Cupriavidus necator: one gene and its partner. The protein of the gene in region 1 binds, or shares a complex with, the protein of each later gene. Links are inferred from orthologs where the notes say so. Each region holds a gene or a part of one and is shown on either strand. Other genes may lie near its edges. The genes, in order: smc and I6H87_RS11055.

What was found.
Region 2: the proteins of smc (region 1) and I6H87_RS11055 are in contact, whole or in part, in a crystal structure (PDB 3ZGX), measured with the Bacillus subtilis proteins. The link is inferred for Cupriavidus necator from one-to-one orthologs.

What each region holds. Positions count from the first base shown.
Region 1 is NZ_CP066018.1:3,320,053-3,324,469, forward strand. The notes cover bases 44-4,151. They hold smc (chromosome segregation protein SMC), read left to right. Parts: upstream 44-435; coding sequence 436-3,951; downstream 3,952-4,151. Outside these bases: I6H87_RS15570 (ferritin-like domain-containing protein), read right to left, coding at 1-5. UniProt on the Bacillus subtilis protein: Required for chromosome condensation and partitioning.
Region 2 is NZ_CP066018.1:2,360,412-2,363,533, reverse strand. What follows is about bases 73-2,885. They hold I6H87_RS11055 (segregation and condensation protein A), read left to right. Parts: upstream 73-938; coding sequence 939-1,832; downstream 1,833-2,885. Other genes in these bases: panC (pantoate--beta-alanine ligase), read left to right, coding at 2,037-2,885; I6H87_RS11060 (DUF3460 family protein), read left to right, coding at 716-907; I6H87_RS11065 (autotransporter assembly complex protein TamA), read right to left, coding at 73-548. In the rest of the region: more of I6H87_RS11065, read right to left, coding at 1-72; I6H87_RS11045 (PepSY-associated TM helix domain-containing protein), read right to left, coding at 2,935-3,122. UniProt on the Bacillus subtilis protein: Participates in chromosomal partition during cell division. May act via the formation of a condensin-like complex containing Smc and ScpB that pull DNA away from mid-cell into both cell halves.

The DNA of each region.
Region 1 (4,417 bases):
CTCATGCTCTGTCCTCCTGGTTGGCCAAAGGCTGCGAGGGGCGTTCACGGGCGTTTGGCTCGGAGCGCATCCGGAGTCACGCCGACAGATCAGAGACTAGCATTTACCCTAATTAGTTTCCCGGCGATTGGCCGGCAACGCTGGCTGACAGCGCCCACGGCGCCTGCCAAAGTGCTTGCGGAAACGCTTGTAAGGGGCGGAATAGCAAGGGAAATCGGCCATGGGATATGACGCCGGGGCGACTGCCAAACGGGCCGGCGAAGGCATCTGCGATGGTATGATTAGCCCCAATTCTCGGGCCCGAGGGGTATTTTGAGGTGCTGGCGTCACGCCGCGCCGGCTCCCGCGCAGCCCGGCTTTCTGAACAGTGCAATAGCCCCGATACCAGGCCGACCCGGTTCCGATACCGGAGTGGCCGATACCACACGAGAAACCGTGCGACTATCCTCGATCAAGCTGGCGGGCTTCAAGTCATTTGTCGATCCCACCAATTTTCAAGTGCCCGGCCAACTGGTCGGCATCGTAGGTCCCAACGGCTGCGGCAAATCGAACATCATCGATGCGGTGCGCTGGGTGCTGGGCGAGTCACGTGCGTCAGAGCTGCGTGGCGAATCCATGCAGGACGTCATCTTCAACGGCTCCACCGCGCGCAAGCAGGCCGGCCGGGCGAGTGTCGAACTGGTGTTCGACAATGCCGAGGGCCGCGCCGCCGGCCAGTGGAGCCAGTACGCCGAAGTCGCGGTAAAGCGCGTGCTGACCCGCGACGGCACTTCGTCCTACTACATCAACAACCAGCCGGTGCGCCGGCGCGACATCCAGGACATCTTCCTGGGCACGGGCCTGGGCCCGCGCGCCTACGCCATCATCGGGCAGGGCATGATCTCGCGCATCATCGAGGCCAAGCCCGATGACATGCGCATCTTCCTGGAAGAAGCCGCGGGCGTGTCCAAGTACAAGGAACGCCGCCGCGAAACCGAAAACCGCCTGTCCGACACGCGCGAGAACCTGACCCGCGTGGAGGACATCCTGCGCGAACTCGGCAGCAACCTCGAAAAACTGGAAGGCCAGGCCGAGGTGGCGCAACGCTTCAAGACGCTGCATGCCGACGGCGAAGAAAAGCAGCACCTGCTGTGGCTGCTGCGCAAGCGCGAGGCCCAGCAAGAGCAGGAACGCCACCAGCGCGCCATCGAGCAGGCCCAGATCGACCTGGAAGCGCAGACCGCGCAGCTGCGCCATGTCGAAGCCGAGCTCGAAACCATGCGCGCCGCGCATTACGCGGCGTCCGATGGCATGCACGCCGCGCAGGGCGCGCTGTATGAGGCCAACGCCGAAGTTAGCAAGCTCGAAGCCGAGATCCGCTACGTGGTGGAATCGCGCAATCGCGTGCAGGCCCAGATCGCCGCGCTGACCGGGCAGCGCGAGCAGTGGCAGGGCAAGGCCGAACAGGCCACCGACGAGCTGGCGCAGGCCGAAGAAAACCTGGCCGTGGCCGAAGGCCGCACGGTCGAGGCGCAGGAAGCCGTCGCCCACAAGAACGACGAACTGCCGACGCTGGAAGGGCAATGGCGCGACGCCCAGCAACTGCTCAACGAGCAGCGCGCCGGCATCATGCAGGCCGAGCAGGCCCTGAAGCTCGAAGCCGCGCAGCAGCGCAGCGCCGACCAGATGCTGCAGCAGCTGGAACAGCGCCGCGAACGCCTGTCGGCGGAAGAAAAGGGCCTGGACCGTCCCGACGAGACCCGCCTGGAGCAGGCCCGCGCCGAGCTGGCCGAGCAGGAAGCGCTGGTCGAGGAAGCCCAGGCCGTGCTGGCCGACGCCGAAGAGAGCGTGCCGCGCCTGGACGAAGCGCGCCGCGCCGCGCAGGCGCGCGTGCACAGCGAAGCCTCCGCAATCGCCACGCTGGAGGCGCGCTTGTCGGCGCTGCGCCAGCTGCAGGAGAACGTGCAGACCGACGGCAAGGTGCAGCCGTGGCTGGCCAGGCATGAGCTGGCCGAGCTGCCCCGCCTGTGGAAGAAGGTCCATATCGAGCCGGGCTGGGAAAACGCGCTCGAATCCGTGCTGCGCGAGAAGCTGGCCGCGCTGGAAGTGTCGAACCTGGACTGGGTCAAGGCCTTCCTGTCCGACGCGCCGCCGGCCAAGCTGGCGTTTTACTCGCCGCCGGCCGCCGCCCGTCCGCTGGAAACGCCTGCCGGCCTGCGCCCGCTGATGTCGCTGGTCCAGATCACTGAGCCGGGCATCCGCGCCGTGATGCAGGACTGGCTGGCCGATATCTATGTCGCCACCGACATGGCGCAGGCGCTGGCCGCACGCAACACGCTGCCTGACGGCGCGTCGTTCGTCGTGGCCGAGGGCCACCTGGTGGGCCGCAACGCCATCCAGATCTACGCCGCCGATTCCGAGCAGGCCGGCATGCTGGCGCGCGAGCAGGAGATCGAAAATCTGCAGAAGCAGGCGCGCGCGCAGCTGCTGCTGTCCGACGAAGCCAAGACCCAGGCGGTGCGTGCCGAAGCGGCCTACACCCAGGCCAGCCAGGGGCTCGGCGATGCCCGCGCGCGCGCCGAGCAGGCTACCCGCCGCGTGCACGCGTTGCAGATGGACGTGCTCAAGCTGTCGCAGGCGATGGAGCGCTACTCCGCCCGCAGCGGCCAGATCCGCGAGGAGCTGGACGAAATCCACGCGCAGATCGAGGAACAACGCGCCATCCGGGCCGAATCCGAAGCCAGCTTCGAGCAGCATGACGCCGCGCTGGCAGAGATGCAGGCCACTCACGAAGACCAGCAAATGGCCTTCGAGGCGCTGGACAGCAAGCTCTCGGGCGCGCGCCACCAGCTGCGTGATTTCGAGCGCGCCGCACAGGAAGCCCTCTTTGCCGAGCGCAACCTGGCCAGCCGCATCGACGAGCTGCGCCGCAATATCCAGGTGGCCGCCGACCAGGCCGAACGCATCGCCGAATCGCTGGAAAACGCCCGCGCCGAGCTGGAGACCATCAACGAGCAGACCGCGCATACCGGCCTGCAGGAAGCGCTGGAGCGCCGCGCCGAGAAGGAAGAAAAGCTCACCATCGCGCGCACCGAACTCGATGCGCTGTCGGCGCAATTGCGCCAGCACGACGAGCAGCGCCTGGCCGCCGAGCGCAGCCTGCAGCCGCTGCGCGACCGCATCACCGAGCTGCAGCTCAAGGAACAGGCCGCGCGCCTGAACCAGGAGCAGTTCAGCGAGCAGCTGACCGCGGCCGAAGTGGACGAGGCCGCGCTGGCCGACAAGCTGACCGGCGATCTGAAGCCGTCATACCTGCAGGGCGAAGTCACGCGCATCAACAACGCCATCAACGCGCTGGGCCCGGTCAACATGGCCGCGCTCGATGAACTGGCGGCGGCGCGCGAACGCAAGACCTTCCTCGATGCGCAGTCGGCCGACCTGAACGACGCCATCAATACGCTGGAAGACGCGATCGCCAAAATCGACCAGGAAACCCGCGCGCTGCTGCAGGGCACCTTCGACCAGGTCAACCATCATTTCGGCGAGCTGTTCCCGTCGCTGTTCGGCGGCGGCCAGGCGCGCCTGATCATGACCGGCGAGGAAATCCTCGACGCCGGCGTGCAGGTGATGGCGCAGCCCCCGGGCAAGAAGAACTCGACCATCCACCTGCTGTCGGGCGGCGAGAAGGCGCTGACCGCGATTGCGCTGGTGTTTGCCATGTTCCAGCTCAACCCGGCACCGTTCTGCCTGCTGGACGAGGTGGACGCGCCGCTGGACGACGCCAACACCGAACGCTACGCCAATATGGTGGCGCGCATGTCGGACAAGACTCAATTCGTTTTCATCTCACATAACAAGATTGCCATGGAAATGGCTCATCAACTCATTGGCGTGACCATGCAGGAGCAGGGCGTTTCGCGTATCGTGGCCGTGGATATGGACGCGGCGGTTTCGATGGCGGAGGCAGCATGAAACTGAACATGGACCTGCAGACCGCGCTGATCGTCGCGGGCCTGGTTTTCGTGGTACTGGTGTTCGGCTACAACCAGTGGCAGATCCGCAAGGCGCGCCGCCCGCGCGAGCTCAGCCCCGAAGACGACCTGCCGCCGATGCGCGAGCCGGTGGTCGGGCAGGGCACCGCGCCGGAAACCGCCGCGCGCCTGCACGAAGCCGCTGCCGAACAGGCACCGCGGCGTGAGCCGACGCTATCTCCGGCGCAGGCCACGGCCGGTGCCGCGGTGGCGACGGACAGCAACCATGCGGCTGCCGCCGCTGCGGCCGCCGCAAGCACCGCGGACGCCGACGAAGTCGTCGCCGAGGAAGTGTCCGTCGCGACCGCCGCGACGCATGCCGAGGCCGCCGAGGACGAGGCTGAAGCCAAAGCCGAGGCCACTCCGGCCCCGGTTCCCGCACCTGCACCCGCCCCAGCTCCGGTGGC
Region 2 (3,122 bases), 960 kb from region 1 along the record:
CGCGCGCCGTAGTAATTGTGGCTCTGCAGCGTGACCAGCGCGTCCTCCTTGGCCTTGTCCCAGTCGCCCTGCCGGAACGGCTCGCCCACCGGCAGTCCCCACTTGGCCTGCAGCTCGGCCACCTGTTCGGGCGAACGCGTGGCCGCCGGGCCCGTCACCTGGACGTCGACATTGCGGATCAGCGTGCGCGCGCCGGGGTCGACCATCACGTGGACCACGCGCTTGTCGCCCTCGCCTTCCACGCGGGTGGTGGTGGTCGGGTCGAAGTAGCCCTCGGTTGAGGTGAACGCCCGCACCTGCTCGCCGACGGTCTCGATCATATAGTCGAGCTGGTCCGGCGAAAGGTCGGCGCGGTCCTGGTAGCGTGCCAGGTCCAGATGCTCTTCCAGCATCTCGCGGATCGGCTTGGGCGCCTCGACTTCGACCTTGTAGGCGGCGCGCGCCGGGGCGGCCGCCAGCGCCAGCACCGCGCCCAGCGCGGCCAGTACGCGAACGGCCACGCGCGCGCGGCCAGCGGAGTCAGCGGTAATAGCGGTGTCTTGCGGCATCGCCGATTGTCCACACATACAAAGTCGGTATTTGACCACACCCGGCCTTATGCCCGGAACTTTCCGGCGCCTTGCACCCGGCCCGGATGCATTCCGGGGGGCCGATACTGTAAAATCGTGGCCCACTGTACCTATCTGGCGCCCGCGCGGGCGCATCACGGTTGAACATGGCCATCTACGAATCCGATATCACCCAGTTCCTGAAGCAGCTCAAGCAAGAGCGCCCGACGCTGGAGGCCGAACAGCGCGACGGCCGTGCCCTGCTGTGGGACAAGTCGCCGATCGACCTGGAAGAGCGCGCCCGCGCCGAAGCTTCGCGCGTGGCGCAGAAGCCATACGTCTACGCGCAGGACAACTGATTCCCGCCGCCCCCGCGAGCGCACGCCGCCCATGAGCGCAGGCGACCAGGACAAGCTGCCGCTGCCCGTCGAGCTGCCTGCCGTGGCCCCGGCCGTTGCAGCCGGCCCTGCCGGCCCCGCCGACATGGTCGACGGGATGGCCTTCGCGCGCCTGTACGGCGAGCCGCTGTTCAAGCTGCCGCAGGACCTGTACATCCCGCCGGACGCGCTCGAGATCTTCCTGGAAGCCTTCGAGGGCCCGCTGGACCTGCTGCTGTACCTGATCCGCAAGCAGAACTTCAATGTCCTCGACATCCCGATGTCGCAGGTCACGCGGCAGTATCTGTCCTACATCGAGCAGATCCGCAAGACCAACCTCGAGCTGGCCGCCGAATACCTGCTGATGGCGGCCATGCTGATCGAGATCAAGTCGCGCATGCTGCTGCCGGTCAAGAAGGCCGACAGCGACGATGAGGCCGAGGACCCGCGCGCCGAGCTGGTGCGCCGCCTGCTGGAGTACGAGCAGATGAAGCTGGCCGCGCAGCGCCTGGACACGGTGCCGCAGCTGGGCCGCGACTTCCTGCGCTCGCAGGTCTATATCGAGCAGAGCCTGGCGCCGCGCTTCCCGGAAGTGGAGACGATCGACCTGCAGGCCGCCTGGGCCGATGTGCTCAAGCGCGCCAAGCTCAACCAGCACCACAAGATCTCGCGCGAGGAACTGTCGGTGCGCGAGCACATGAGCCAGATCCTGCGCCGCTTGCAACACGCGCGCTTCATGGAATTCTCCGAGCTGTTCGAGGACGCGGTGCGCTCCGGCAAGGGCGTGCCGGTGGTGGTGGTGAACTTTATCGCCATGCTGGAGCTGTCGCGCGAAGCGCTGGTGGAGATCACCCAGGCCGAACCGTTCGCCCCAATTTATGTGCGATTGGCGTACAGCCCGACCTGACCCACCCGCGCTGCGGGGTCCGGCCCCGTCCCAACATGTTCTACAATCCGCCGACAGCCGGCCCAATGGCCCACGGTGCAGGCCCCGAAGGCAAGTGCCCGAAGGCCCCGCGCCCGACAGAAGGCCGAGACCGGTAGTCCATGTGCCGCCCCTCGACGGACCGGCGCCCGGGTCACACCTACCACGACCAGCACACCAAGGCAGATGAAAGTCATTTCCTCCATCCAAGAGCTGCGCGACCAACTGCGCGGCCAGAACCGCGCTGCCTTCGTGCCCACCATGGGCAACCTGCACGAAGGCCACCTGTCGCTGATGCGCCTGGCGCGCCAGCACGGCGACCCGGTGGTGGCATCGATCTTCGTGAACCGCCTGCAGTTCGGCCCGAACGAGGATTTCGACAAGTACCCGCGCACGCTGCAGGACGATATCGAGAAACTGCAGAAGGAAGGCGTCTACGTGCTGTTCGCGCCGTCCGAGCGCGATATGTACCCCGAACCGCAGGAATACCGCGTCGAGCCGCCGCATGACCTGGGCGACATCCTGGAAGGCGAGTTCCGCCCCGGCTTCTTCAAGGGCGTGTGCACGGTGGTGATGAAGCTGTTCTCGTGCGCGCAGCCGCGCGTGGCGGTGTTCGGCAAGAAGGACTACCAGCAGCTGATGATCGTGCGCCGCATGGTGCAGCAGTTTGCCCTGCCGATCGACATCATCCCCGCCGAGACCATCCGTGCCGAAGACGGCCTGGCGCTGTCGTCGCGCAACCGCTACCTGAGCCCCGACGAGCGCGCCGAGGCGCCGGTGCTGTACCGCACGCTGCATGACGTGCGCGACACCGTGCTGGGCAGCGACCGCGCTTCGGCCGACCTGCTTGCGGTCGAGGCGAATGCGAAGGAATCGCTGGCCAGGCGCGGCTGGAAGCCGGACTACGTGTCGATCCGCAAGCGCGTCGACCTGCAGGCGCCGACGCGCGAGGAATTCCTCGCCGGCGAGCCGCTGGTAATCCTGACTGCCGCCAAGCTGGGCGCGACCCGGCTGATCGATAACCTGGAAATCTGAGCGGCAGCGCCGCACCAGGCAAAAAAAGCAGGCCGGCGGCCTGCTTTTTTCATGCCCGGCGCATGCCGGATCGCTGTGCGGCCTTCACCACATGCCGCTGATGACCCCGCCGCCGCTTCCACCAGATCAGCACGCCGGTCACGGCAAACGCCAGCGGCGCCAGCCCGAACAGCGTGATAAACACCCGCCCCGGCAGCCCGAAGGCCTCGCCGGTATGGAGCGGAAACAGCCAGTTCA